Regions from separate parts of the Ruegeria sp. ABF4_144 genome, predicted to be linked through region 1. Evidence: riboswitches for the same ligand, from Rfam matches in the RefSeq annotation. Region 1 holds a riboswitch; each other region holds the start of a gene.

What was found. Region 1 has a riboswitch for cobalamin ahead of ACXAGD_RS07795 (aromatic ring-hydroxylating oxygenase subunit alpha). Riboswitches for the same ligand answer to the same signal wherever they lie in the genome.
Region 2: another riboswitch for cobalamin. It lies ahead of ACXAGD_RS13645 (DUF4198 domain-containing protein); the one in region 1 lies ahead of ACXAGD_RS07795 (aromatic ring-hydroxylating oxygenase subunit alpha).
Region 3: another riboswitch for cobalamin. It lies ahead of nrdH (glutaredoxin-like protein NrdH); the one in region 1 lies ahead of ACXAGD_RS07795 (aromatic ring-hydroxylating oxygenase subunit alpha).
Region 4: another riboswitch for cobalamin. It lies ahead of ACXAGD_RS04785 (DUF1636 family protein); the one in region 1 lies ahead of ACXAGD_RS07795 (aromatic ring-hydroxylating oxygenase subunit alpha).

The regions. Positions count from the first base shown of each region.
Region 1 is NZ_JBSWWK010000001.1:1,530,020-1,537,390, reverse strand. It holds gene ACXAGD_RS07815 (ABC transporter substrate-binding protein) at 1-632, opposite strand, end outside; gene ACXAGD_RS07810 (pyridoxal-phosphate dependent enzyme) at 692-1,678, opposite strand; gene ACXAGD_RS07805 (hypothetical protein) at 1,675-1,797, opposite strand; gene ACXAGD_RS07800 (LysR family transcriptional regulator) at 1,911-2,801, opposite strand; cobalamin riboswitch at 3,200-3,403, shown strand; gene ACXAGD_RS07795 (aromatic ring-hydroxylating oxygenase subunit alpha) at 3,516-4,739, shown strand; gene ACXAGD_RS07790 (FAD-binding oxidoreductase) at 4,745-5,827, shown strand; partial or broken gene ACXAGD_RS07785 (pyrophosphohydrolase domain-containing protein) at 5,886-6,221, opposite strand; gene ACXAGD_RS07780 (siderophore-interacting protein) at 6,452-7,371, opposite strand, start outside.
Region 2 is NZ_JBSWWK010000001.1:2,725,479-2,732,849, forward strand. It holds gene pdxR (MocR-like pyridoxine biosynthesis transcription factor PdxR) at 1-503, shown strand, start outside; gene ACXAGD_RS13635 (DUF3604 domain-containing protein) at 632-2,551, shown strand; gene ACXAGD_RS13640 (hypothetical protein) at 3,461-3,667, opposite strand; cobalamin riboswitch at 4,179-4,385, shown strand; gene ACXAGD_RS13645 (DUF4198 domain-containing protein) at 4,516-5,301, shown strand; gene cbiM (cobalt transporter CbiM) at 5,305-5,916, shown strand; gene ACXAGD_RS13655 (cobalt ABC transporter permease) at 5,913-6,470, shown strand; gene cbiQ (cobalt ECF transporter T component CbiQ) at 6,470-7,249, shown strand; gene ACXAGD_RS13665 (energy-coupling factor ABC transporter ATP-binding protein) at 7,246-7,371, shown strand, end outside.
Region 3 is NZ_JBSWWK010000001.1:417,804-425,174, forward strand. It holds gene ACXAGD_RS02145 (ZrgA family zinc uptake protein) at 1-33, shown strand, start outside; partial or broken gene ACXAGD_RS02150 (2Fe-2S iron-sulfur cluster-binding protein) at 117-581, shown strand; gene ACXAGD_RS02155 (pyrophosphohydrolase domain-containing protein) at 640-1,026, opposite strand; gene nrdF (class 1b ribonucleoside-diphosphate reductase subunit beta) at 1,026-1,997, opposite strand; gene nrdE (class 1b ribonucleoside-diphosphate reductase subunit alpha) at 2,009-4,132, opposite strand; gene nrdI (class Ib ribonucleoside-diphosphate reductase assembly flavoprotein NrdI) at 4,114-4,527, opposite strand; gene nrdH (glutaredoxin-like protein NrdH) at 4,543-4,764, opposite strand; cobalamin riboswitch at 4,847-5,038, opposite strand; gene ACXAGD_RS02180 (GNAT family N-acetyltransferase) at 5,361-6,173, shown strand; gene ACXAGD_RS02185 (NAD(P)/FAD-dependent oxidoreductase) at 6,238-7,371, shown strand, end outside.
Region 4 is NZ_JBSWWK010000001.1:921,734-929,104, forward strand. It holds gene ACXAGD_RS04770 (cobalamin biosynthesis protein CobG) at 1-1,098, opposite strand, end outside; gene cobN (cobaltochelatase subunit CobN) at 1,095-4,388, opposite strand; gene cobW (cobalamin biosynthesis protein CobW) at 4,392-5,447, opposite strand; gene ACXAGD_RS04785 (DUF1636 family protein) at 5,449-5,823, opposite strand; cobalamin riboswitch at 5,918-6,127, opposite strand; gene ACXAGD_RS04790 (LysR substrate-binding domain-containing protein) at 6,200-7,075, opposite strand; gene ACXAGD_RS04795 (NAD(P)-dependent oxidoreductase) at 7,179-7,371, shown strand, end outside.

The DNA of each region.
Region 1 (7,371 bases):
AACTCGGGGTCGGTGATCGGTTCACCCGCAATCTCGCAGCAGGCACCGTCATCGGTTTTGTTGACCCATTCGCTCAACGGGATGGTGTCGCCGACCATGATATCGATCCGTCCGCTGGCCATATCGAGGTTGGCTTCGTCCTGCGTTGCATAAAGGCGCAGGTCGGCATCGGGATAGATCGCCTGAATGAAATCTGCCTGTGTGGTGCCCGATTGCGCGCCAAAGGTTTTGTCAGAAAGTGCCTCGGCCGAGAAATCGGTGATGCCTGCATCTTTGGGCGCAACATAGCTCATGGCCGCCAGATAGTAGGGGTCGGAAAAGGCGACCTTTTTCTTGCGTTCTTCGGTGATGAACATCGAGGCGATCACAAAGTCATACTTGTTGGCGATCAGGCCGGGGATGATGCCATCCCAGTCCTGCGCGACCAGATCACACTCGCGACCCATTTCAGCGCAGAGCGCTAAACCGATATCCACATCGAAACCGGCCAATTTACCTGAGGAATCGATGAAGTTGAACGGAGGGAAGGCCCCCTCAGTGCCGAGGCGCAGCTTATCTTCGGCAAGCGCTGAAGTGGCAGAAAGACCGACCATTACGGTCAGGCCAGCGAGTGTTTTGGTAACGAACTTCATGAGTGTTCTCCTCTGTTGACCGGGGCGGTTTGGCCTCGGCGTGTACGGGTTTTTGTGCTTCAGCAGCGGCTTGCTACTGCTGATTGGAAAGTCTCAAGGCTGATGTTTCGGCCGGTGATCACCACAATGGCTCGGGTGGGTGTCATGTCCCGCACCTCGGGGCTGAGGGCAGCGATTACGGATGTTATGGAGCCGCCCTCAACGATCATGCCTTCGGTTTCAGCAAAGATCGCCATTTCGGGGGCTAAAGCGTCCTCGGCGATCAGGACCGCGCGATCCATGAAGTCACGTACAATCGGGAACGTATAACGATTACGCATCCCGATCGCGCCTGTGATGCAACTGGCCAGGCTGGGATGTTCGTCGACATGAACAGGTTTGCCCGCTTCGAGGCTGCGCACCATGCCGGGTTCTATCTCCATCGACGAACCAACCACTGCTATCTCAGGAGAAATCGATTTTGTGGCCAATGCGATACCGGACAGCAGACCACCGCCGGACAAAGGGGCGACGATCATATCTGCATCGGGAAGATCGCTTAGCGCTTCAAGCGCGATTGTACCCTGACCGGCAATGACATGCAGATCGTCATAGGGATCAGCCCAGGTATAACCGTGCTGTTCGATCAGCCGATCGGCGTGATCCTGAGCCTCGTCCTGGGTGTCCCCGCACACAATCACTTCGGCGCCAAGGTCTCGCATCGCCTGACGTTTGTTTTCAGGACATAGCGAACAAACGACCACCCGTGCTGCTGCGCCAAGGCGCTTCGCCAGATACGCGACGGCCCGGCCATGATTGCCGCTGGACACCGCAATGATGCCACGCGCCTTTTCTTCGTCGCTAAGCTGGAGAATGCGGTTTGACGCCCCCCTGAGCTTGAAACTGCCGGTGGTTTGCAGGTTCTCAAGTTTGAGCCAGATTTCAAACCCGGCGCGCTCAGACAGTGCTTCTGAGAACACCAATGGCGTTTTGCGTACGATCGGAGCAATCCGCTGCGCGGTGCGCATGATGTCCTGGAGCGAGACGTAGCTGCTGGGCGAAATCATGCCAGATCTCCTGTCATGAAAAGAGCATCGCCGCGTGTCACGATGACCGTCGGGGCATCCAGCGCAGGGATGCGGGCCCAAAAGCCGATTCCGGGCACTGATGGGTATACCGAACGCATGCGTTTCAATTCTGGGCCTCCGACTTGGACATCTCCAAATCATGGCAGGCACGCATTGAGGAAAAATCTGTATTTTCAGAAGTAAACTTTTAACCGTTCAAAAGTAATTGGGGTCAGTTCTGAACTTCAGCCAGCGTTTTAAGGAAAAGCTCGACGCGCTTGTCCCCGTGGCCCTTGCGGCTGGCCAGTTTTATGTCGGTGTCGTAAGCGTAAACTTTAGGCAGAAGAGATTTCAATTCGCCGTTCTCAATCCACGGTTCGCAGGCGTGCCGGGGCAGGTAGCCCAGATACAAGCCGCTCAGCACCATGCCCAACATGGCTTCCATCGTGGCCGCCGTCGCGGCGCTAGTGAAAAGACCGTGTGGTTGTGTTTTGTCCCGGTCGTCAAAGCTGCGTTCAGAATACCTTGCTTTGGTGACCGCCTGTTCGATCTCTTGTTCATCTTCAAGATCAAAGGCGGGATGGGCGCGGCCACAACATAATAGCTGTCTTTCAACATTAACGGTCTCGGCCTTCAGCGCTGCGGACAGTTCCCGAAAGGGACCGATGGCAATATTCAGTTCATTGTTGAGCAGCGCCCGTTCCATCTGTGGGGCGCTCATGATGGCGATGTTCAGGGAAATCTCGGGCGCCTGCGCGGCAAACTTCTGGATCACTTTATAGATCGGGCAACGCAGATTGGTCATGATCGCGTCGTCCATTGCGATGCTAAATTGACCGTGCATGTCACCATTATACGCCTCGACCGATCTGGTGAATGTTCCGATGGCCTGGCTGAGCGGTCGCAGCTCCTCGTATACAAGGTGCCCGCCTTCGGTCAGTTGGAACCCGCCGCGTCCACGGTCGCACAGGCGAAACCCCAAGCGGGTTTCCAGATTTGAAATGGCCGCGCTGATAGCGGACAGGCTCATGTTCAGACCGTACTGAGCGGGAGACAACCCGCCGGCCTCAACCACATGCGCAAAGACCTGCAAGAGTTTCAAATCGGCACCGTGAAGGCTCAATTGAACCGGTGCTGATCTTTCAGGGATGTTCTTCCCTGACAATGACTTACCTTTTTGCATTTGAGGGGTGCCTCTCAAATTTTGCACTGGCACAGTCTAGTGAAAGTCACCTCGGGTGGAAATATGGCGGCGATGCTAGTTCTCACGATATCCCGGACCACGTGGCCAATTTGATCCTACAGAGAGTGTGATCGACGTCTGGTCACCAGAAGGCGTAGCCTAGAGCCGAGGCTACGCCTCACAGGCTCAAACGCAAGAACGACCTGCCGACTTAATTGACAAACCCCCAGTCAGTTGTCAGCACGCCCCAGAATTTTCCAATGAAAAACCGAAACCAAACGATGTCTGTTTTGTTTCCGGAAATGTCGCAAGTATTTCAGCGGTCAAAAGTGACTGAAATAGTTTGATGGTCGTGAGGTGCCGCTGTTTGATTCTAAGACAGCGGAGAATTGGGAAGCCGGTGTAAGTCCGGCACTGCCCCCGCAACGGTAAGGAAGGTCAGGTTCGACAATCAACCACTGGGACGAGGATCCCGGGAAGGTCTCGCAACCGGGTGTAAACCCCTTTTAAGTCCGGAAACCAGCCTCTCAGATATGTCAAACCGCGGGTGGCGGTGGGGGCACGGGTTTCGGACGTGATCCTCGCACGCCTCCGGACAGGTCCTCCTTGTCATCTGCCCAAGCAATGCCGCGGGGCGCGGCAGGAGAGCCAGAAATGAACACTATTCAAAGCCTGTTGGCGCGTCGAAACCCGGGCTATGCTCTGGAACAGGCGTTTTATATCGATCCCGAGATTTTTCAGACCGACCTTGAAACCATCCATTACCGCGACTGGCTGTTTGCCATTCCAGCCTGTGAACTGGTGAAAGCAGGCGACTACGTGACGTACAACGTCGGGGCTTACCGAGTGATCATCGTGCGCGGCGCCGACAATCAGATCCGAGCGTTTCACAACACCTGTCGCCATCGCGGCTCCGTCATTTGCAAGGCGGCAAAAGGCAATGCGCCCAAACTGGTTTGTCCGTATCACCAATGGACCTACGAGCTTGACGGCTCACTGCTCTGGGCCCGTGACATGGGGCCGGACTTCGATCCCAAACAGCATGGATTGAAGACAGTCCATTGCCGCGATCTTGCCGGGTTGGTCTTCATCTGCCTTGCGGATAATGCGCCAGATTTCGACACCTTCGCCAACACTGCGCGCCCATATCTTGAGCCGCATGATCTGGGGAATGCCAAGGTCGCCTTTGAAAGCTCGATCATCGAGAACGGCAACTGGAAGCTGGTCTGGGAAAACAACCGCGAGTGCTATCACTGTGGCGGCAACCATCCTGCTTTGTGCCGAACTTTCCCCGACGATCCGGGTGTAACAGGGATAGAAGGCGGTGAAACACCAGCCTACATGCAGGCCCATTTTGACCGGTGTCAGGCTGCGGGCATGCCATCGCAGTTCTATCTGAATGATGATGGCCAATACCGTCTGGCGCGTATGCCGCTGAAAGAAGGCGCTGAGAGCTATACGATGGACGGAAAGTCCGCTGTGCGCCGCTGGTTGGGCCGATCTCCCTTTGCGGATGCGGGATCGTTGTTGAAGTTCCACTATCCAACCACCTGGAACCACTTCCTTGCCGACCATTCGATTGTTTTCCGAGTCACTCCGATCAGTCCGACAGAGACCGAAGTCACGACCAAATGGTTGGTCAACAAAGACGCGGTCGAAGGCGTAGATTACGACGTGAAACGTTTAACCGAAGTTTGGGTCGCCACGAATGACGAAGATCGTCAGGTGGTCGAGGATAACCAGCAGGGCATCAACAGCCCGGCCTATGTGCCTGGTCCGTACTCGCCAATTCAGGAATCCGGCGTTCTGCAGTTCGTGGATTGGTATTGCAACACGTTGTCGGCCCGCCTGGCACCAAACACGCTGGCGGCGGAGTAAGGCTAATGAAAGACCTGAACACGCTCTCTTCTGCCATCTGGCAAGATGGCGAGATGCTGGAATGCGTCTCGGTTGTGCCCGAGATGCCCAACACCGCCAGCTTTTCGTTCCGCGCCCCCTCGGGGGCGCAGTTCGCCTATCACCCCGGTCAGTTCCTGACGCTCGAAATCCCGGCACCGAACCAGCCCGGGGGTATCGTGCATCGCACTTATACGATCTCGTCATCGCCGTCGCGCCCGCGGTCAATCACCATCACCGCCAAAGCGCAACCCGACAGTATCGGCACGCGCTGGATGCTGGACAACCTGCAACCCGGCATGCGCATCAAGGCCATTGGGCCTGCGGGCCTGTTTTCCAACGCGCAAAGCGCGGCAGGCAAGTACCTGTTTATTTCGGCCGGCTCGGGCATCACCCCGATGATGTCGATGACAACCTGCATGTGGGACGAAGGCCGTGATCTGGACGTTGTCTTCATCAACTGTGCCAAGCGGCCATCCGAGATCATCTTCCGCCAACGGTTGGAACAGATGGCCAGCCGCACCGACGGTTTGGACCTAAAATTCGTTGTTGAAGAGCCGGATCGGTATCGCCCGTGGACGGGATATCAGGGTCAGTTCAATCAGTTGATGCTGGGGTTGATGGCCCCTGATTACCTTGAGCGCGAGGTCTATTGCTGCGGCCCTGAACCCTTCATGCAGGCGGTGCGCGACGCTCTGGCCGGTCTTGGTTTTGATATGGACAACTACCATCAGGAGAGCTTTGGCGCGCCGGTGGAAACCGAGGCGGATCAGCCTGAGTTGGATGACGTTGTCCTCGACGATGACAGCAGCGCTGAGATCCTGTTTGCAAGCTCCGGCGTGACTGCCAAGGTCACTGAGACCGATACGGTTCTTGCCGCCGCCCGTTCGGTTGGTCTGAACATTCCGTCGGGATGTACTTTCGGTGTCTGCGGAACCTGCAAGGTCAAGAAAACGGCCGGAGAGGTCCACATGGTCCACAATGGCGGGATCTCCGAAGACGACATCGAGGCAGGTTACATTCTTGCCTGCTGCTCAAACCCGATCGGCAAGGTTGAAGTCGAGGTTTAGGCGGTTTGCATTCGAAACCGCAGCGTGGCTGACGCTTGCTGCGGTTTCGATGCGCTGACTATGTCCGCTGCAGAATGCGGGCCAGATCGGGCCGCCGGAAGTCCGGCCCTTTCAGCACCTTGCCGTCGTCACGCAGAACCGGCCGCCCATCGGCACCGAGTTTGGACATGTTCGACGCGTGGACCTCTTCCATCGCATCCTGCTTGAAACCGTGCAGGCCAAATTCGAGAAGCGTGCCGTCGAGCACGTACTGGATGTCGCAAAGCGCATCCAGAACTTCGATCAGATCACCAGCCTCAACTGCAGTACGCAGCTCGGCCACTTCCTCTTCAAGGATCGCCAGCCGCATCTGCGCGCGCTCCTCGGGGATCGACGGGGCGTCAACGACCGGAACGTCGAACGCCGCGTGCCTTCAGGGAAAATGCCAGACCAGCCTCAGAGCAGTGTCAAATTCACAAGCGCCAGGGCCGCAATCGCCCCGACCCAGGGTGCTACGGGCATTTGTGAAGCTCCGAAGCATCGGGAGCAACAACAGCCAGAGGAGCTATTCCGACGACCGTAGCGTGGTTTCCTGAATCAAGGAAATACGCGGAGCAACGGCAAGCGATAGCTGGTAGCAGATCCTTATGGTTTGCTCCAATAGGCCGCAATGTAAGCGTTCGCCGGATCGCTGCCCTTGGCCTTGAATGCGGTTCTGACTTTCTGTACGTCCGCTTTTTCGCACGCGAACCAAAGGAAGTGATCAGGAAATTCGTCGTGTGCAGCCAATGCGAGATCAGCGAGACTTTGGCCATCTTCCGGACTTAGCCAGGATGTTGAAATGCCACTAGGTGCGCTGAGAGAGTAGGCGCATTGCGGACCGTCCTCCACCCGAACGGTTACGTGCCCTTTGCTGTTTTCCGCCAGGTTTTCAAGGATGCGTGCAGCTGCGGGCAGTGCGGTTTCGTCAGCGAACATCAGAATACGCGTTGTGTCAGGGATACCGCCGCCACCGGGGCCCACCACAGCCACTTTGGTTCCGGGCTCAACCTGACTGGCCCATTCAGATACACGACCGCCCTCGTGCTGGAACACGTCAAAATCCATCACGCCCTCGGCGTGGTCTATCCAGCGCGTGGTATAGACGGGTCTGTGCAGTGCCTTTTCGCCCTTTGGCCAAACCGTTGCTCCGTTTTCAGAAACAGAGGGCCATTCAACGTCATCAATTCCTTTAGGGGGCAACACAATACGGAAGTGAATTGCGTCATCCTTAAAACTGGACAACCCGCGTGCCTTGATCCGAACGCGCAGGAAACAGGTTCCAATGGGGCGAACTGACTGCACCGTGGCAAAATGAAAATTGGGAGGCAGGCTGCCGGCTTTTTCAGCGTCGGACCACCTCAGCGCTGCCGCAGCATCCGGGGCAAAGTGCGTCAGATGCTCAACAAGGCTTTCCTTGAGCATGAATAGCCAATCCTGCTTGGCTGCTGACACCTTTGCCGTGACGCCCCCAGACACCGCGCCAAAGCTATAGTGGCCAAATGGCGTCTCCAGCGTGACACGCT
Region 2 (7,371 bases), 1.2 Mb from region 1:
ACCTGGGCAGTTTTTCGAAACTGGTCAGCCCAGCGCTTAGGATCGGCTATCTGGTGGTCCCCAAACGCCTTCTGCCCAGCACATTGGCCTATCTTGGCCGCGTCGGTCCCCGCGCCTCACTGATCCCGCAGCCCGCATTGGCGGCGTTCATGAACAGTGGTGAGTTTGCAATGCACCTGCGTCGAATGCGACGCGTCTATGCCAAGCGTCAGAGCCACCTTCTTGATGCACTATCCCCTGCTGCGGACCTACTGGACCTTCAACCCGATTCCTCCGGAATGCACTTATGCGTGTCGGCAAAGGATCCTCTTATTGCTCGGATGTCCGATCTTGAGATCAGCAAACAGGCCGACCAAAACGGTCTGCGCGTCAGTGCCTTGTCGGACCACTGCGTACTTCCTAAAAAACTGCAAGGGCTCTTGCTGGGATACGCAGCCTTCGACGAGGAGATACTTTCGGACGCAGCAGAACGATTGATCACCATCCTTCGCACACAAGCCTGAACTGCCTCGCAAAGCAGCGCGTACGCCCCTCGAAGTTTTTTACAAATGCGCCAAGCAACATGATATCGTAAAAACAAGATATATATTTTCTTAACTCTAATCGCGGTGTCTGTGAGGGGGAGGTTCACATGCTTCGACTGTCTTTCTGCTTTTTCACTTTGGTATTCCTGCCAGCAAGTGTGATGGCTGACGCTGTCCCCAGCAAGGAAGCCGCCGAGGGGACCTTTGCTGAACGACCATTTTCACCCTATGCCAATCGGTCCTTCCCGGAACGTCCGCTGTGGGGCGATACCCATTTGCACACCGGGCTGTCCTTAGACGCCGGTGCGTTTGGCAACACTTTGCTGCCCGATGATGCGTGGCGGTTCGCCAAAGGTGAGCAGGTCATTTCCTCGACTGGCCAACCCGTCAGGCTGGCCCGGCCGCTGGACTGGATGGTGCTAACCGACCACACCGATTTGATGGGTTTTGCCCCCGATCTGCAGGCGGGCAAACCCGGTGTTCTGGCCGAACCGAAGGGATTGGAGTGGTATGAGGGTTACAAAGCCGGTGGCGAAGACGCGGCGAAAGCGGCGTTTGATATCATCACCAACTTTTCGCAGATGACCCTGCCCGAGCTTTTGCTTGAATCCTACAGCCCCGGTGCGGATGCCTTTGCCTTTACCTGGGAACAGATCGTTCTGGCCGCGGAGCGCCACAACGACCCCGGCAATTTCACGGCCTTTATCGGGTTTGAATGGACCTCGGTTCCTAAGGGGTTCAACTTGCATCGCAACGTGATGCTGAGGGATGGACCAATCCGGGCGCTGCAGATGGTGCCACCGGTGACGCAACCGCCTTATGGGGATACCGATCCCAAAGCGCTCTATGCCTGGCTTGAGGAGTATCAGTCGAAAACGGGCGGCCGCGCCGTTGCTTTTGCCCATAACGGCAACCTGTCGAACGGATGGATGTTCCCGACCGAAGACACCTATCACGGTGGCAAGGTCGACGAGGAATATGTTCAGAACCGCGCCAAGTGGGAGCCTCACTACGAAGTCACACAAATCAAAGGCGATGGCGAGGCGCACCCGTTCCTTAGCCCCGATGATGCCTTTGCCGACTATGAAAACTGGGATGTCGGCAATCTGGATATCACCGAATTGAAAACCGAAGACATGCTGGCCGGGGAATACGCACGCGAGGCCCTGAAACGCGGTCTGGCGCTGGAAGAAAAGTTCGGCGTGAACCCTTATAAGTTCGGGATGGGTGGAGCGACCGACAGCCATACGTCACTGGCCACCGCCGAGGAAGAGAACTATTTCGGCAAGTCCGTCAGCGCGGAACCTTCGGCCACGCGGGTCTTGCACCCGTTTGTGGAAAGCGATCTGGGGGCATTTGAAGGTCATACGCTGGTTGCGTCGGGTTACACTGCTGTTTGGGCGGCCGATAACACACGTGCGGCCATTTTCGATGCGTTCAAACGCCGGGAAACTTATGCAACCACCGGCCCCCGCATCGGACTGCGGTTCTTTGGCGGTTGGGATTTCACTGAAGAAGACTTGTTGACCCGGCTTGTTGCTGATGTCGGCTACACTAAAGGCGTCCCAATGGGCAGCGACCTGCGCCCGCGCGAAGGGGATGGTGCCCCAAAATTCTTGATCGGCGCTCTGCGCGACCCGATTGGCGCAAATCTGGACCGGGTTCAGGTGGTCAAGGGCTGGCTGGACGCCGAGGGAGCGCTGCAGGAAAAAGTCTATAATGTGGTCTGGTCTGATGATCGTGAGATGGACGCGGATGGCAACCTGCCCGAGGTCGGCAACACCGTAAATCTGGACACCGCAAGCTGGAGCAACACAATCGGCGCATCCGAACTGGTCACGGTCTGGACCGATCCTGACTTCGATCCGAACGAGCGAGCTTTCTACTATGTGCGGGTTCTTGAAATTCCCACCCCGCGCTGGGTGCTGTATGACAAGCTGCGCTTTGGCATCGATCTGCCAAAAGAGGCACAGTTGATCCATCAGGAACGCGCCTATTCCTCGCCGATCTGGTACACCCCCGGCTAAACCGCAGTAAAGCTAGACTGTCCGAGCGATGTGTTAGCCTGTCCCTCGGGGCAGGCGCCCACGCCGTAGGCCCAATACCCGCGCGCATGCTCCGCAGAGTTCCAATCGACCTCAGATCACCGCCACGATCACCACCCGCAAAAAGCAGCGCCAAGGACTACGCCCGGTAGAAGCTTACCAGTCCGCGGCACGTTTTGCGTCGCGAACCGCTTTCAGGCCCGGATCTTCAAAACCTCGACCGTCCGGATTTTGTAACGTGGCAACACGTGGGGCGCAGAACTCGGGGTCCATAAGTAAGCTGGCGTCACTAGCGGGTTTGAGGCCAAGCAGTATTGCATTACTTTTTGGTTTTCTCATTGGGATCCCATCAATCGAAAAGTCTGCACGGCAGTACTGGTCCAAACAGCTAACGATGCGGTCTTGAGGTTTTCTGGGGCGTACCTGCCTCAATTCCGCCAGTGCGCCTTCACACGGCTTCAGGGACCCGCGCGGGGTTAGAACTGCCACTCGTAGGAGGCCTACAAAGCCCGTGTGGATATGTCGGCACCAAGGGTCGATCTCGCCTTAAGGCGAAGGTTGCCCCCGTGATTAAAGGCTTTCTCATAGCTCAAACCAACCTCGCCGACTGTATTGGTACCGCTACCAAGGAGGCGGTCAGGCTGCCGCCGCCCACGTCAGTCGAATAGCCCCGTCTACGAATGCGTTGTTGCCTGTCGCACGCCCAAAGACTGCCCCGGAGCTGCTCGCGCTGCCAGTGATCCCACCCGCGCCTGAAACTTCAACCACGTTAAAAAACGCGCTGCCGTTCGCAGTATTCACGTCTATCTTCAGCGCGTCACTATTCTCGAAGCTGTCAGACAGGCCCAGCAACTCGATGACGTCTCTGCCGGCATTGGTGTTGCCCCTGACCTAAACCTGGACTGCGCCGGTGTTGGTCAGGGTGCTTGTGCAATCCGGAAGGGCAAAGACGACCAAACCCAGTCCGGCCAATGGTTTCGCCTCGATCGATCCGGCGTCTCTGATAACCAGGTCTTCATCCACCACATTGATGAACGGAGACGTCCGCGCGCTATCGATCACCTCGGCATGCCCCGTCGTTGCCGTGACGGCTACCACCGACAAAACCCAGCAAGAGCGAAGGCGCAATACTCGCTACTCTACCTTTCCACTTGCCCCCGCGCTCGAACGCACAATCTCTTAGCTCGATCTGCATGTAATTCTGCCCTATCTGGCTATTCTCCGTTCCCCGGGATGCGAGGTTGTATCCCAAGCATCAGCCGCTGGATGCGCCATTTGTTGGCACTCCCATGAGCCGGGTTAAAAGAGTGAGAAAATGCGGGAATAGCGCGCCTGAGGCACGGGCCACTTTGTCTTCGAACAACATGACGCAGGCGCAAAAGAGTGAGGCTCTGAACGAAAGCGTCAGGCGTTTCTTAGAGGGCATAGATAGTCGCGCTGCTTGTAAGGCGGCTGAATTCCGCCCGCTCCCTAAAAAACCAACAGCATCCTCAAGGCCCCCAGACCGGAACGCGAGGCTTCGCGGTAGAGGGGCAACGCGAAAGTGTGCAAGATAGCAATCGTTGAGGTGCCGCAAAATTTGAGTTGACTGACGACGGATGAGTCTGGCATGCGCTTTTGCATGTTTGGTTCCGGGTTCGCCCGGATAAAAGGGAATGCGGTGCGGGTTCTGTCAAACGACAACCCAATGCCGCAACTGCCCCCGCAACTGTGAGCGGCGAGCAAGGCTGATATGCCACTGGGATTTTTTCCCGGGAAGGCCAGTCCGATGCTTTGACCTGCAAGTCAGGAGACCTGCCAGACATGCACCCCCGGAAGGGGTGCGTCACCGATGCCGGGGTGCGCGTCGGGCCGGTGCCCACAAAAGGGCACAAGGTCCCGTTTATCCCGTCGTCAAACAAAATTTATGTGCCGGGGTTGGCACAACGGGACAAGGACAAGACCTTATGAAAAAGCTGCTCTGCACGGCTGCCGCTGCGCTGGCAATTCCTGCCATGGCGCAGGCGCATTTCCTTTTGGAATACACCACCAACACCATGATCGAGAAACCGGGCGATGTGCCGGTCAAACTGATCTTTTGGCACCCGTTCGAAAACGGCCACGTCATGGATCTGGAAAAGCCGCAAGAGTTCTATGTGATCCACAACGGTGAAAAAACCGACCTGCTGGGCACACTGGAACCCGTTCGCTTCACCGGTGGTGAAAACGAAGGGGCGGCGTTCAAGGGCTCGGTTCCTGTGAAACGTTCCGGCGACTACGTGTTGGTTACCGTTCCTCAGCCTTACTATGAAGAATCCGAGGATATCTACATCCAGCAGCTCACCAAAGCGTTCCTGAACCGCAACGAGCTGCCGACCGACTGGATGAACCCGGTTGGACTACCGACCGAGATCATTCCGCTGAACAAGCCGACCAACGTCATCGCGGGCTCGACCTTCACCGGACGCGTTCTGGCCGATGGCCAGCCGGTTGCAGGTGCCGAGATCGAGATCGAGTACATGGCCGCCGAGCCGGACATGGACAGCGCTGCGTCCTCCACTCCGTCCGTTTCGCCGATGCCCGGCGGTGCTGTGGTCGCCATTTCTGACGACAACGGCTATTTCTCGTTCGGCGTACCAAAGGCCGGCTACTGGGGCTTTGCCGCACTTGGTGCAGGCCGGGCAACAGAGCATGAGGGCAAAGAACTCAGCCAGGATGCGGTCATCTGGATCCGCGCCTGGGACATGGAGTAAGAAATGCACATCGTCGACGGAGCCCTGTCCAACCCGGTTGTCATTGGCGGCGCAGTTGCTGCCGCGGGTGGGATAGCAATGGGTCTCAGGTCGCTGGACCTTGATCGCATCCCCACTGCGGGGGTGCTTTCGGCCACGTTTTTTGTGGCCTCGCTGATCCACGTCCCCATTGGTCCGTCGTCGGTGCATTTGATCCTGAATGGCTTGGCCGGGCTGTTGCTCGGCTGGGCCGCCTTCCCGGCGTTGTTCGTCGGGCTTTTGCTGCAATCTGTTTTCTTTGGCTTTGGCGGGCTGACGGTTTTGGGGATAAATACCCTTAATATCGCACTGCCTGCCGTTCTGGCAGGTATGGTGTTTGGCCGCCTGATCGCAAGTGGCTCACCCCTGCACGGCGCGATCTGGGGTGGTGTTGGGGGCGCTTTCGCTATCGCCGCCACAACCGGGATGGTTGCCATATCGCTGGCTTTGTCCGGCGATGAATTCCTGCCCGCCGCCAAGCTTGTCTTTTTCGCGCATATCCCCGTCATGGTGATCGAAGCGGTGTTGACCGGGTTCGCCGTTTTACTAGCTCGCAAGGTTAAGCCGGAACTCTTTGTCAAAGGGGCAACCACATGAAGCATCTGGTTCTAATTCTGGCCTTTTGCTGCGCGCCTTTGCCCGCGCTGGCCCATAAGGTCATCGCAGGTGTCTTTGCATCGGGCGACGCCATTGAAGGTGAACTTGGGTTTTCAAACGGCGATATGGCAAGCGATACCGAGGTTGTCGTAACCGGGCCGGACGGGACCGAGTTGGGTCGCGTGGTCACAGACGCGGACGGGTTCTTTATCTACACACCAACTTCAGCCGTTACGCATACATTCTTCGCGGATCTCGGCGCGGGCCACATCGCTGAAATTACCATGCCTGCCGCGGAAGTGGCCGAAATCATGGGTGTCGAAGCCATTGAAACGCCTGCCGCGACCACCACAGGTGATGCAGCGTCTTTCAACGCCGAACAGCAACAGGTGATTGCCAAAGTCGTCCGCGACGAGATGCGCCCGCTTCGCCGAGAAATTGCGGCCTATCGCGAACAGAACGATCTTCAGACCATCCTCGGCGGGATCGGCTATATTGTCGGGCTGTTCGGGCTGGGCTTTTATCTGGCCGCGCGCCGGAAGTTGGCTGCCTGATGGCACACGCGCTGGGACCTCGTGAAAAGACACTCTCCGAGGCAGGTGTCCAGCGCGAAGGCCTGATCAGCCCGCTGGATCCGCGCGTTCGGATCGTGACCGCGGTGATTTTTGGCATCGTGACCGTTTCGCTGTCGTCCATCCCCGCACTCTGTGCTGCGCTGACAGTGTCGCTTTCCCTATTGTTGATGTCACGCCTACCCTGGCGGAAAACGCTGAAACGCATGGCCATGATGGACGGGTTCATCATATTCATGCTGGTCCTTCTGCCCTTTTCCATGCCCGGTGATCCCATATTTACTGTCTGGGGCTTTCCCGCCAGTTGGCAGGGTCTGTGGAAAGCAATTGAGATCGCCTTGACCGCAAATACAGTGATCCTGTCCTTAATGGTGCTGGTCGGTACGATGGAGCCCGTCACGCTTGGCCACGCCCTGCACCAGCTGCGCTGCCCCGAGAAACTTGTGCACCTGCTGATGTTCACCATCCGCTACATCGAAGTTCTGCGAGAAGAATACCTGCGCCTGCGTTCTGCAATGAAAGTGCGCGGCTTTCGACCGGGAACGAACTGGCACACCTATCGCAGTTTTGGCTATCTGGTTGGCATGATGCTTGTGCGCGCAATCGAACGGTCGGAACGCATCCTCGGCGCAATGAAGTGCCGGGGTTTTTCGGGGCGTATGCTGCTGCTGCAGGATTTTACCCTGACCCGCAGGGACATCGTTTTTACAGTGGGTATGGGTATCCTTTGCCTTGGCCTGGTTATATTGGATTTCGCATGACCCTGATCGCGCTTGAAAACATCTGCTTTGCGTATCCCGGCCAGGCCCCCGTTCTGAACGGGGCCAGCCTAACGCTGAGCGCCGGACAACGCTTATCGCTGACAGGTCCGAACGGTGCCGGC
Region 3 (7,371 bases), 1.1 Mb from region 1:
GTCACACGATCCATGCCGGAACTGCCTTTGTAGGAGGGCTGATCTGCGTCCGCTTCCAGACTGTTTGGCGAGTTTTCCCGCGCAACAACCTAAGGCCTTAGCTTTGAAGCAAAATCTTGATGCTGGGGTTGATGGCCCCTGATTACCTTGAGCGCGAGGTTTACTGCTGCGGCCCTGAGCCCTTCATGCAGGCTGTGCGCGACGCTCTGGCCGGTCTTGGCTTTGATATGGACAACTACCATCAGGAGAGCTTTGGCGCGCCGGTGGAAACCGAGGCGGATCAGCCTGAGTTGGATGACGTTGTCCTCGACGATGACAGCAGCGCTGAGATCCTGTTTGCAAGCTCCGGCGTGACTGCCAAGGTCACTGAGACCGATACGGTTCTTGCCGCCGCCCGTTCGGTTGGTCTGAACATTCCGTCGGGATGTACTTTCGGTGTCTGCGGAACCTGCAAGGTCAAGAAAACGGCCGGAGAGGTCCACATGGTCCACAATGGCGGGATCTCCGAAGACGACATCGAGGCAGGTTACATTCTTGCCTGCTGCTCAAACCCGATCGGCAAGGTTGAAGTCGAGGTTTAGGCGGTTTGCATTCGAAACCGCAGCGTGGCTGACGCTTGCTGCGGTTTCGATGCGCTGACTATGTCCGCTGCAGAATGCGGGCCAGATCGGGCCGCCGGAAGTCCGGCCCTTTCAGCACCTTGCCGTCGTCACGCAGAACCGGCCGCCCATCGGCACCGAGTTTGGACATGTTCGACGCGTGGACCTCTTCCATCGCATCCTGCTTGAAACCGTGCAGGCCAAATTCGAGAAGCGTGCCGTCGAGCACGTACTGGATGTCGCAAAGCGCATCCAGAACTTCGATCAGATCACCAGCCTCAACTGCAGTACGCAGCTCGGCCACTTCCTCTTCAAGGATCGCCAGCCGCATCTGCGCGCGCTCCTCGGGGATCGACGGGGCGTCAACGACCGGAACGTCGAACGCCGCGTGCCATTCTTTGACAATTGCGAGGGTGTCCTTCGGCATCAGAAGTCCCAATCCTCGTCTTCGGTGGCGACCGCCTTGCCAATGACATAAGAAGAGCCGGAGCCCGAGAAGAAGTCGTGGTTTTCACTGTCGGGGCTAAGTGCCGCCAGAATGGCCGGGTTCACTTCGGAGACTTCGGGTGGGAACAGGGCCTCGAACCCGAGGTTCTGCAGCGCCTTGTTGGCGTTGTAGTGCAGGAAGACCTTCACGTCCTCGGTCAGACCGATTTCGTCATAGAGCTCCTCGGTGTACTGGTTTTCGATACCGTAAAGCTCAAACATCAAGCCGAAGGCATAGTCTTTCAGCTCCTGCTGTTCCGCCTCAGACAGTTTCTCATAGCCCCGCTGGAACTTGTAGCCGATGTAATAGCCATGCACGGCCTCATCGCGGATGATCAGGCGGATCAGGTCGGCGGTGTTGGTCAGCTTGGCACGGCTGGACCAGTACATCGGCAGGTAAAAGCCGGAATAGAACAGGAAGCTTTCCAGAAACACCGACGCGATCTTGCGTTTCAACGGGTCGTTGCCGGGGGCATAGGTGTTCAGGATGGCCTCGGCCTTGGCCTGCAGGTGTGGGTTTTCCTCGGACCAGCGGAAGGCCTCGTCGATTTCCTTGGTCGAACACAGCGTCGAAAAGATCGAGGAATAACTGCGCGCGTGAACCGCCTCCATGAAGGCGATGTTGGTCAACACGGCCTCTTCATGCGGGGTCACTGCGTCCGGCATCAGGGCAGGCGCGCCGACGGTGTTCTGGATCGTGTCCAGCAGGGTCAAGCCGGTGAAAACGCGGATGGTCAGTTGCTTTTCATGGTCCGTCAGAGTGACCCAGCTTTGGATGTCGTTGGACAGCGGCACTTTTTCCGGCAGCCAGAAGTTCACCGTCAGACGGTTCCAGACCTCAAGGTCTTTGTCGTCGTCCAACCGGTTCCAGTTGATCGCGCGGGGGATCTTGGTTTGGATCATGTCTTTCATTTTCGTTCCCCTTACAAACTGCAGGATACGCAGCCCTGCACTTCGGTCCCTTCAAGGGCCTCCTGGCGCAGGCGGATGTAGTAAATGGTTTTGATGCCCTTCTTCCACGCGTAGATTTGTGCGCGGTTGATATCGCGGGTGGTGGCCTCGGCCGGGAAGAACAGGGTCAGCGACAGGCCCTGATCCACGTGTTCGGTGGCCGCGGCATAGGTGTCGATCAGTGCCTCGGGGCCGATCTCGTAGGCATCGCGGTAGTATTCGAGGTTGTCATTGTTCATGAAGGCCGCCGGGTAATAAACGCGGCCAATCTTGCCTTCTTTGCGAATCTCGATCTTGGACACGATCGGGTGGATCGAAGAGGTCGAGTTGTTGATGTAGCTGATCGACCCTGTTGGCGGCACGGCCTGAAGGTTGCGGTTATAGAGGCCGTGTTTCATCACATCGGCCTTTAGCGCCGCCCAGTCTTCGCGTGTGGGCAGGGCGATGTCCTCGAACAACGCCTTCACCCGCTCGCTTTCGGGCAGCCAATCGCGGGTGGTGTATTTGTCGAAGAAGGTGCCCGAGGCATAGTCGGATTCCTCGAAGCCCTTGAACGACGCCTTGCGTTCCTGCGCCAGATCGCAAGAGGTGCGGATCGCGTGATAGGCCACGGCGGCAAAGTAAACCGACGTGAACTCGACACCCTCGGGCGTGCCATAGTGGATGTGTTCGCGCGCCAGGAACCCATGCAGGTTCATCTGCCCCAGACCAATCGCGTGGCTTTCGTCATTACCGCGACGCACCGAGGGCACCGAGTCGATCGCCGACATCTCGGACACGGCAGTCAAAGCGCGGATCGCAGCTCCGACAGTGCGACCCAGATCGTTGCCATCCATGGTCTTCGCGATGTTAAGCGACCCGAGGTTGCAGGAGATATCCGTGCCCAGATGCGCATAGCTGAGGTCATCGTTGAACTCGGATGCTTCATTGACCTGCAAGATTTCGGAACACAGGTTCGACATGTTGATCCGCCCCGCGATGGGGTTCATCCGGTTCACCGTGTCCTCGAACATCACATACGGATAGCCGGATTCGAACTGCAACTCGGCAATGGTCTGGAAGAATTCACGCGCGTTGACCTTGGATTTACGGATGCGCTTGTCATCCACCATCTCGTGGTATTTCTCGGTGACTGAGATTTCCGAGAATGGCACGCCATGAACCTTTTCCACGTCATGCGGCGAGAACAGGTACATGTCGGCGTTCTTCTTCGCCAACTCAAAGGTGATATCGGGGATCACCACGCCAAGGCTTAGCGTCTTGATGCGGATTTTCTCGTCCGCGTTCTCGCGCTTGGTGTCGAGGAACCGCATGATATCTGGATGGTGCGCGTTCAGGTATACTGCCCCGGCCCCCTGCCGCGCGCCCAGCTGGTTGGCGTAGGAAAAGCTGTCCTCCAACAGCTTCATCACCGGGATTACGCCCGAGGACTGGTTCTCGATCCCCTTAATCGGCGCGCCGTGCTCGCGGATATTGGTCAACAGCAAGGCCACGCCGCCGCCGCGTTTGGACAGTTGCAGGGCCGAGTTGATACCGCGCCCGATGCTTTCCATGTTGTCTTCCAGCCGCAGCAGGAAGCACGAGATCAGCTCACCGCGCGACGCTTTACCCGCGTTCAGGAAGGTCGGCGTGGCAGGCTGGAAGCGGCCTTCTAGGATCTCCTCCATGAAGGACATGGCCAGCGCCTCATCTCCCCGCGCCAACGCCAGTGCGGTCATGACAACGCGGTCCTCATAGCGTTCCAAGAATCGCTGTCCGTCACGGGTTTTTAGCGTGTACGAGGTATAATACTTGAACGCACCCAGAAAGGTCGGGAACCGAAATTTCTTGGCATAGGCCGCATCCCAGATCTTGCGCATGAAGTTCTTGGAATACTGGTCCAGCACGGCCTCTTCGTAATAGCCTTCGGACACCAGATAGCCCAACTTTTCATCCAGAGAATGGAAGAACACGGTGTTCTGATTCACATGCTGCAGGAAGTACTGCCGCGCGGCCATGCGGTCGGCTTCAAAGCGGATCTTCCCCTCACCATCATAGAGGTTCAGCATCGCGTTCAATGCGTGATAGTCCTGCTCGTTTACGCTGCTGTCGAGCATAGATGTCTCCATAGTTTTTCAAGCCCGGCGCGGACGCGGGTGATGTCAGTGTCGGTGCCTGCAAGCTCGAACGAATAGAGCAGCGGCACGTTGCATTTTTGGGCGATGATGCGACCGGACAGGGCGTAGGTCGCACCGAAATTGCGGTTGCCTGTGCCGATCACCCCTATGATCCCGGAACGGATGGCTGGGTCATTCAAAAAGCGGATCACCTGTTTCGGCACTGCACCGCGCCCCTCGCCATCAGCGTAGGTTGGGCAGATCAGAACATAGGGTCCTTTGGGGTCAGGCAGCTGGTCCATCCCGTTCGGTATGCGGAAAGAGGTCAGGCCCAGCCGCGTCACAAAGCGGTGGGTGTTTCCGGATTTCGATGAGAAATAGACCAGCGCCGGGATCGGCGTGGCCATGGATTAGGCCAGTTGTGCGATCATGTCCGGGCGGAAACCCGACCAATGATCACTGCCGGCCACAACGACAGGTGCCTGACGATATCCCAGCTCGGTCACATGGGACATGGCGCCGTCGTCCTGGGTCAGATCGATGACGTCATAGGTTATGCCTTTAGCGTCCAGCGCACGGGTGGTGGCAGTGCATTGTACGCAGGCGGGTTTGGAATATACGGTAATGCTCATTTGTCCTCAGTCCCTTTAATCAAAGCCGAGGACGCCATGGGCAAACAGGCCCGTCAGACGCCCCCGAACCCTCCGTTCGTGGTTATCATTCACGCTTGCGGCAGGTCTCCTGGCTTGCGGATCATCGTTCGGTCTGGCCTTCCCAAAAGCGTGCTTTCAGTGGCGTAGTCAGCCGAACTCTCCGCTTACAGTTGCGGGGGCAGCGCCGGAATCTCACCGGTTTCCCTCTTAGCTTTCGACAGGAATCGAAAGAACCGAAGCAACACCATATTGGGTGTGGTGGGATTTGATTGTCAATATATAGATCGACGGGCTGGAATTTTCTTTATGGCTTGATCAAGTTTACGCGAGTCAGCAGATATCGGCCAGTACGCATTTTAGTCGTTTCAACGCGTCTTGTGTTTCCTCGCAGTGACGGTTTCTTGCACTCTTAGCCGCAAGGATAACGGGGAAGCAGTGAGGGTGGTTTTCCAAGTTCGAAACCGCTGAGGCACTTGTGGATAGGAGCAGAGTAATTTACGCAGAAACCAGCTGAGTAGCTGTCATTTCGTCAAAGGCTTACCACATCAATCCCTATCATCTGTCGGTGTTGCCCTATGACTTTTGAACTCACCCAATTTCGATGCGAACACTTAAACCCGAGTGTCGAACTATCTGCGGCCGTAGGCTGGCCACATCAGCGTAAAGACTGGGAGATGCTGTTGCCCTTTTCGGAGGGCGTCGTGGCTACCAAGAGTTATGGGCTGATAGGCACAGCTTTGAGATCTGACTTCGGGCCGGAAATGTCGACGATTAACATGGTCATCGTTTCGGAAGACCAACGAGGACAAGGGCTGGGTCGCTCCTTGGTCACGTCATTGATCGAAAAAGAAGAAAGACATATCCGGCTGGTGGCTACTGTTTCTGGCAGACCACTCTATCAAAAACTCGGTTTTCAGGATGTTGCATACATTGTTCAACATCAGGGGATCGTTGGCAAAGCACCAGGCATTGTAGGGGCGCAAGACGCAGAGGCAGATGATCTGAAAGGCGTTATCGAAGTTGAAAATCGAAGCTTCGGAGGAGACCGGGCGGCATTGGTCAATTGGATGGCCTCGAATACACGCATTTCAGTCATGCGACGGAATGGCAAGGTGTCCGGGTATGCGGCTTGTCGACCCTTTGGACTGGGATATGTTGTCGGCCCTGTCGTGGCGGACAGTGTCCAAGACGCACAAGCACTGATCGCACGCCATCTGACAGGTCTTGTCGGCCAGTTTGTACGTTTGGACGTCATGCGAGAGAGTGGTCTGTCCCCTTGGTTGATTGACTTGGGGCTGATGCGTGTCAGTCAGCCACCTATCATGCAGCGGGGGGAGATGCCTCTCTCGCCGCAGCGCTTAGCGCTGTTTAGCCAGGCTCTGGTATGAGGTTGCAATGCCCGCTCCGTTAGCAACCATAGATACGGAAACAACACTTCCTGAGCAAACTGAGGTGGTAGTTATTGGCGCCGGCATCATTGGCACCACAACGGCCTACTATCTGGCGCGGAGCGGCATACCGGTTCTGTTACTCGAAAAAGGGCGCGTTGGAGGGGAGCAATCCAGCCGCAACTGGGGGTGGTGTCGTCAGCAGAACCGGGACGCACGCGAGTTGCCGATGGCAACAAAGGCGTTGGAGCTATGGGAGAACCTTGCAGGTGAACTGGGTGAAGATGTCGGGTTTCGCCGCTGCGGCCTTCTGTATCTCAGCAATGATCTGGCAGAGATCGAAACATGGGCGTCGTGGTGTCGTTTTGCTGCGGAACAGGGCGTAAAAAGCCACCCCTTGAATGCGAAAGCAGCTACTGATCGAGGTGCCTCGACGGGCCTTTCGTGGAAAGGTGGTGTCTTTTCGGAAAGTGACGGCATCGCCGATCCGGCTCGGGCCGTGCCGATGATTGCCAAAGGTGTCGCCGCCTTGGGCGGGCATGTTGTACAAAACTGCGCTGTGCGCGGTATTCTGACAGAGGCTGGACAGGTTTCGGGTGTCGTGACAGAGCGGGGCGAAGTTCGTTGCTCTCAAGTGGTTATGGCTGGGGGTGCTTGGGCTTCCCAATTCTGTCATCAGCTTGGGATCACCTTTCCCCAGGCCTCGATCCGGCAAACTGTCCTGTCAGTAGCACCGGGTGCAGAGGGTTTGCCGGCGGCTTTGCACACGTCGAAGGCGACCGTTACCCGGCGTGGAGATGGTGGCTATACTCTTGCAACCAGCGGTCGGGGCCAAATTGACCCGAGCTTTCAAAAACTGCGCTTTGCCCGTGACTTCCTACCCATGTTTGCGCGACGCAGGCGGTTGTTGTCACCGGGGATGGCCAAGGCTCCTCATGAAGCACGTTTTCGCTGGGATTTGGATAAGCGGACGCCAATGGAGCGACATAGAGTTTTGGATCCAGCTGCAAACCCAGCTATCGTCAAAACAACATTAGAGCGGAGCCGCAAGCTGCTGCCCGATTTAAAGGCTGTCGAAATTCAGGCTTCTTGGGCCGGGTTCATAGACAGTACGCCCGACGGTGTACCTGTGATTGACCTGTCTGAAACCCTTCCTGGGTTTATTCTTGCAGCTGGCTTTAGTGGCCATGGATTCGGG
Region 4 (7,371 bases), 610 kb from region 1:
TTCGGTCAGGCCGTACTGGCTGGGCTCATCCCCCGCACGGCCCTGTTTGACAAGATCAAATCGTCCATCATGGCCGACTAAAGTGACATCTGCCGCACCCATTCGGGCGCATCCCTTAGAGCAGCCTGAGACATGCAGACTGCCGCTGACACGTGGCGCCAATGCGCGGGCGATGTCGCGGGTTGCTGCCTGCGCCTGCGGGCAAAACGGTGCACCGGGGCAGGCGTCGGTGGTCATCAGCGGGTCGGTGCTGTCGGTCACAAAGGCTGATGCAGGGATCGCCGCCCCGCCTTCAAGCAGGATCAGCCGCCACGGGGTTACCCGCAGGGCGGATGCGCCGGTATCTTCGATCAGGCCGAACAGACGCCGCGCGGGCAATTGCCCGAAGGCCGCGCCATACATCGCGCCCAGATCACAGGCACCGGGTTGCAGTGGCGCGCCGATGGTGGCTGGTACACTGCCCAGCCAATTCTGCGGCAAGCCCTGCGCCGCAACCACGCGCGCCATCCGGCGTGTTTCGGGCGTAAAGTGTTCGGCAAACCACTCGGCCAAGGCGATCACTCGGTCGATGGCGTCCGCTTCTGCCACATGGCACCCGGTGTCACAGCCGTCGGCGCGCAGGATCAGCCCCTCGGTACCGGTTTCGATCCTGATATCTGCGGAGTCACTGGCCAGCAGACGTTCAGGGCCGGTATCGACGGCAAAGCCGAACTTCGCGGGCAGGGCAGGCAGTTCGCTCAGCCGGTTGATCAATTGTTGTGTCAATCGAGCGGTCACGTCTCCGGTTGCATACAAAGGCGAGACAAGGATATTGCGCCGCACTTCGATGCCGGGTTCGGCGTCCAGCAGGTCCAGCGCTGCCAGTTCCTCCAGCAGTGGCTGATGATCGGTCTCTTTCACGCCACGCAATTGCAGGTTGGCGCGGTTGGTCAGGTCGATAGTGCCGTTGCCATAGCGGTCCGCCAGTTCACACAGGCCAAGCGCCTGCGCCGCGCTTAGCCGGGCCAGCCGAGGACGTACACGTACCACCAGCCCGTCGCCCGACATCATCGGGCGATGAGCGCCGGGGCACCAGCCTTGAACAACGGGGGCGCTCATCTCAGCCCCTCCAGATCTGCTCGGATCGAATTGCGGCGTGTGTTCCACAGCCCAGCCTCTAGCAGCGCCAGGAACCTGTCCTTCATGGCCTGATGTGCCTGCGGGTTGGCCTCTTGCAGGAAGGCATCGACCTCGGCGTCACCCAGCGTGGCGTCATGGTAAAGATCGAATAGATGCGGTGCCACCGTTCCGGACAGATGCGCGAAGGATGCCATGTGGTCCAACGTCGCCGCGATCTCGGCAGCACCCCGGAACCCATGCCGCTGCATCCCCGCGATCCAGCCGGGGTTGGCAGCGCGGGCGTGGACGACGCGGCTGATCTCTTCGGGCAGTGTCCGGGCGCGTGGGTTCTCTGGGTTCGTGTTGTCCAGATGATAGAGCTGCGCCGTGCCGCCGGTGATCTTCTTGGCGGCAGCGAATCCGGCCTCGTGCGTCGCATAGTCATTGGCCAACAGCAGGTCGGTCTCGGTCAGGTCCTGCAGATGAACGAAGCTGTCGGCACTTGCGACACGCCGCGTGATGCCCTCTTTGTCTTGTGCGATATGCTCGCCTTCAAGCGCGAAGGAACTGGCCTCCAACCAGGCTTCACCGGCCTGAGCTCGTGCCTCATCCGTGTAGGTCTCAGACAGGTGGGTCATGTTCAGGCCATAGCTGCCGGGGGCAGGGCCATAGACGCGGGCGGCAGGGGCCTGACCGGCGTACGGATTCCAATCCTGAGCTTCATCCCGGCCCGCCAGTGCCCGCACGGCCTGACCGAACAGAGCGGAAAGTGTCGGAAACACATCGCGGAACAACCCCGAGACGCGCAGCGTCACGTCCAGGCGCGGGCGGCTGAGGTCGGTGATGGGCAGTACTTCGATGCCCGAAACCCGTTCCGAGCCTTTGTCCCAAACCGGCTTCACGCCCAGCAGGTGCAATGCCATGGCGAATTCTTCGCCAGCGGTCCGCATGGTGGCCGAACCCCACAGATCGACGATCAGACCCTTGGGGTAGTCGCCTTCTTCCTGCAGGTGGCGCCGCACCAGTTCCTCGGCGAGTTTCACCCCTTGGGTGTAGGCTGCACGGGTCGGTACGGATCGCGGGTCGGTGGTGTAGAGGTTGCGCCCGGTCGGAAGCACGTCTGAACGACCGCGGTAGGGAGAGCCGGATGGACCGGCTTCAATCCGTTTTCCAGCCAGCGCGTCGATCAGGCCGTTGCGCTCGGCATGGGCCGAGGGCGCTGGGTCAAAGTTTCCGGTTACCTCGGGTACGCGGCCAAAGATGTGCAGACCGTCGCCGAATTGGCTTTCCTTGATGTCACAGACAAAGCGGTCGATGCGGGTGATCGCCTCGGCGGTGCAGGTGGCCTGATCGAGGCCCAGATCGCTTTCCAGCCCGATGGATTGCGCCTCATCGCGGATGTCTTCCTGCAAGCGGTCGCGGCGCTTGGGGTCCAGCCCGTCTGCGTTCGAGAACTCATCCAGCAGCGATTCCAACCGTACCATCCGATCCGGCGTTCCGCTTTCCTTTAGGGCGGGTGGGATGTGGCCAAGCGTAACGGCCCCAATCCGGCGCTTGGCTTGCGCTGCTTCGCCGGGATCGTTGACGATAAAAGGGTAGATCACCGGAAGATCGCGGATCAGCGCTTCGGGCCAGCATTCATGGGAAAGCGCGACAGATTTGCCGGGCAGCCATTCCAGCGTGCCATGGGCGCCGATATGGATCAGGGCGTCCGCGCCCAATCCCGTACGGAGCCACAGATAGAAGGCGACATAGCTGTGGCGCGGGGTGCGCGACAGGTCGTGATAATCGTCATCGCGAAGTTCGGGTGTGCCGCGTTCAGGTTGTAGTGCAATCAGAGCTTTGCCACGACGCAGGGCGGTGAAATGGAACGCACCATCCGCGAAGGTCGGATCGTCCTCGGGGGTGCCCCAGACGTTTTGCAAATCCACGCGCAATTGTTCAGGCATCTCCGCCAGAGCGGCCTGATAGGCGTCCAATGGCCAGGCAAGGCGAGCGTCTGGCAGGGTCTCGGCAATGGGTTCCGCCGGAGCGGTGTCATACCCCTCGCCCTGAAGGTCTGACAGCATTGCCTCGGCCGAGGCCAGCGCGTCAAGGCCTACAGCATGGGCCATTTGCCAGTCTTTACCGGGGTATGTGGAGAGCACCAGCGCCGGGATCTGATTTGCTTTGGGCTTGTCGTTCAGGTTTAGCCACCCGGTGACGCGATCGATGATGGCTTCGATCCGCTCGGCTTCAGCCCGGTGGGCGAAGCGGGAGTATTCCAGATGCGGATCGCGTTTACCCGGTTCCTTGAAGGACGCAATGCCCGCCGAAATGCGGCCGTCCACTTCGGGCAGCACTACATGCATGGCGAGGTCGGCGGGTGAGAGGCCCCGTTCCGCCTCGGCCCACGCTTTGCGGCGGGACGTGGCGAGGGCGACCTGAAAGACCGGCACATTCGCCGCGTCCAGCGGCGAGGTGCCTGACGCGCCTTTGCCTGAGAAAGAGGTGGCGTTGATAATCGCCGAAGGTTCCAAACCGACGATGTTTTCGCGCAGCCATTCGGCAGCTGCGGGAGCTTTGAGGGACGGGGCGAACATGCCCACAGCCTCGAACCCGCGATTGCGCAAGCTTCGGATCAAGGCCGCGACCGGAGCTGTGTCTGCCGAAGTCAAATAGGCGCGGTAAAAGGTGACGACTATGCGTTTCGCGTTGCTTGAGAAGGCAGCTTCCGCCGGGATCACGCCACGATCCGGGCACCATGCACCGCAGTCGGGCAGGGTTTTAGCCCCCATCACTGGACCGGCATAAAGACCCGCCGCCAGCGCCATCTGCGCCAAAGCGGCTTGTGCGGCGACCTCTCCACCGGTATCGCACAGATGCGCCAAGCGGCGCAGAGTCGAGACGGGCAGTGTGGAATAGTCATCCAACCGCGTGTCTTCACGACCATCTGCGGGCAGTACTGCCAGCGCAATGCCCTTGGTCTGCGCCAACGCCAGAACCTGCTGCAACCCGTACGACCAGTAAGGCACGCCGCCGATCAGGCGGATCAGGATGCCTTTTGCGCCCTCCAGCGTCTGTTCGACATAGGTGTCAACGGACAGAGGATGTTTCAGCGCGGTCAGATTGGCCAGCCGCATCGTGGGCATCCGCCCCTCGGGGCCGCCACCGCGATGCCAGCCTGCCGCGAAAGCGCCAAGGTCGCTGTCAGAAAAGGACAGCACCACCAGATCCGCCGGGCTCTGGCCCAGATCGGTCGGGGTTTCGGTTTCTTCTAACCCGTGGCTTTCGCGGAAGACGACGTGCATGGCTTACTCGGCGGCCTCGGTCAGGCCCACGAGGATATCGCGGATAGCTGCCTCTTTGATGTCGTCATGCTCGGCGATGACCACCAGACGCGAGCGGCGCTCTTCACCGGGCTCCCACGGACGGTCATACTGGTGACGCACGCGGGCACCAACAGCCTGCACCAGCAGACGCATCGGTTTGCCTTCAACGGCGGCATAGCCTTTGACGCGCAGGATGTTCAGCTCATTGGCCAAGCGTTCGATTTTGGCGACCAGATCGGCGGGGTCGGTCTGTTCCGGCAGTTCGACGATGATGCTTTCGAAATCGTCATGCTCGTGATCATGGTGGCCGTCATGATGCGACGGACGGGCGTCCATGTCGTCTTCGGCGGCGGCTTCCAGACCCAGCACAACGCGCACGTCCACCGCACCTTCGGCCACTTCAACCACGGGCAGCGGGCGTGGAGCCTCGGCTGCAATGATCGCCTTCGCTTTGGCAACGCCTTCAGAACCCGCCAGATCAGGCTTGGTCAGCAGGATGATATCAGCGCAAGAGATCTGATCCTCGAACACCTCGGACAAGGGCGTTTCGTGGTCGATCGAGTCATCGGCCAGACGCTGGGCGTCCACGGCTTCAACGTTCGGAGCAAAACGACCAGCGGCGACGGCTTCGGCATCGGCCAAAGCGATTACGCCATCGACAGTGATCTTGGACCGGATATCGGGCCAGTCGAACGCCTTCAGCAGCGGTTTGGGCAGGGCGAGACCGGATGTTTCGATGAGGATGTGATCGGGGCGTGGCTCTAGCGCCATCAGCGCCTCGATAGTGGGGATGAAGTCATCGGCAACAGTGCAGCAGATGCAGCCATTGGCCAGTTCCATAATGTTTTCCGCTGGGCAATCCGGGATGGCGCAGGATTTCAGGATATCGCCATCGACACCGACATCGCCGAACTCGTTGACGACCACGGCCAGACGCTTGCCCTGGGGATTCTGCATCAGATGCTTGACCAGCGTAGTCTTTCCCGAGCCCAAAAAGCCGGTGATCACAGTAACAGGGAGTTTTTCGAGGTTTGACATTTTAAGCTCCAATCGGGGGAATACGGGCCGCACAGTTCTTGCGGAAATGCTCTGGGCGCTCACGCCATTTGACCAAGCCATCTTCGGTGGCCAGATACTTGGTCACACCTTCGATGATGGTTTCGACGTGGTCGGTTTCATTCAGGTTTTCGTACACGAAGGTCCAGCGCGAGGGCCCGCCGCGTAAAACGATCGAACAGCCCTGGTCACAGTTTGAAAGGCACTCAACTGGTTTCAGTTCGATGCCTTCGGGCAAACCAGCGTCTTCCAATGCTTTGTGCAGCAAGGTGCCCGGTCGCTGCGAGTCATCCTCGACAGGCACGCCACGACGGCAAGTGGTACAAACCAGCAATTCCACTGGTGTGGTCTCAGTCATGTCTCTCATCCCCCCAAAACCTATTCGTGGGGGACGGGGTTTCATGCGGGCCACGTATTCCGACATGGACCCGACACCGGAACACCCCGCCCGGTTACAACTTCGGGTGCTGGCAGGTCTCCCGGCTTGCGGATGTCAGAGGCTGAGCTCTGGCAGGTGTCCCGCCTTCCCGGCCTTTTGGGCCAGTGGCTTTGGGCACCTTCTCCGGTCACGGTCGCGGGGGCGGCTGCGTTTGACGGAAGTTCCGCTGACGCATTCCCTTTTCATCCATCCGGGGATGGACACCAACGCAAGCGACATGCGGCACGGGCAGGGGCCTTGTCAAGCGCGAGACGGGGGCAGAAACCTCTTGGAATGGAAAAGCGACCAGCTTGGGTCAATCCGCGGCATCTGTTGCCAGCCGATCCCGCAACCACGCGCAGAACAAACCCGCCGCCGCTGTGGTCTGGGTCGCCCGTTCGGCGCTGACCAGATAGTGCGACTGGGCAAAGGGAATCGCGGCGCCTGCTATCGCAATCGGTGCACCTTGCCGGATTGCGTTTTTGGCGAACCGTTCCAGGATCGTTGCATACCCCGCGCCGGCCATCACAAGTTGCAGAGCCGCGACCGTCGTATCCACCGAATGCTGGGGCGGTTGGTCGGGAGGCGCAATGCCGTTGGCCTGAAAATACCGCGCCCAGTTGTCCTCGTACCCAAGGATATGAACCAGCGGCCCTTTGTTCAGTTTCGGGGAGCCGTCCCCGGCTCGGCAGACCGGAACCAGCTTTTCATCGGTGAGTTTTTCGGATCGCACCCCGGGCCAGTCGCCATAGCCAAGCCGGATTTCCACATCCACATCGCCGGGTGTTCCGCTGTCGTTCCAGATGTGCGAGACCAGACGGATAGGAATGTCCGGGTGTTGTGCGGTAAAGTCCGGTAGTTCAGCGGCCACCCAATAGGCTGCCGTCGAAATCGCGGCCCGGATTGTCAGGGTCTGGTGCGAGGCTGGGCCAAACAGGCTGTTGGTGGACAGGGCGATATCGGCCAGCGCGCGTCGCACAGTCAGAGAATAGGATTGCCCCAGCTCTGTCAGCTCCAACCGCCGCGCGTTCCGCGTGAACAGCTTTTGCCCCAGCTCGGCCTCAAGTGACCGAATATGCAGTGATACCGCCGTCTGAGTCAGGCCAAGTTCCCGCGCGGTTGTGGTGAAATTCAGATGGCGTGCGGCGGATTCAAAGCTACGTAGCCAGGCGGGGTTTGGAAGTCGGTCCATCTATCACCAAAATATTTTGCCGATAATGCGTGTTATTATTCATTTACGCTTTGGGCATGCAATAGCGATACTTTGCGCAAACAGCGACCTTCGGGAGGGTAATATGAAAGTCGGATTTATCGGTCTGGGCAATGTTGGCGGCAAGCTGTCGGGATCGCTTCTGCGCAACGGGATTGACCTGACGGTCCATGACCTCAACCCCGATCTGGTGGCCGAATTTGTAGCCCAAGGTGCCAGAGCAGCGGAAAACCCGGCGCAGATGATGCGGGATTGCGATGCGGTTATAACCTGTCTGC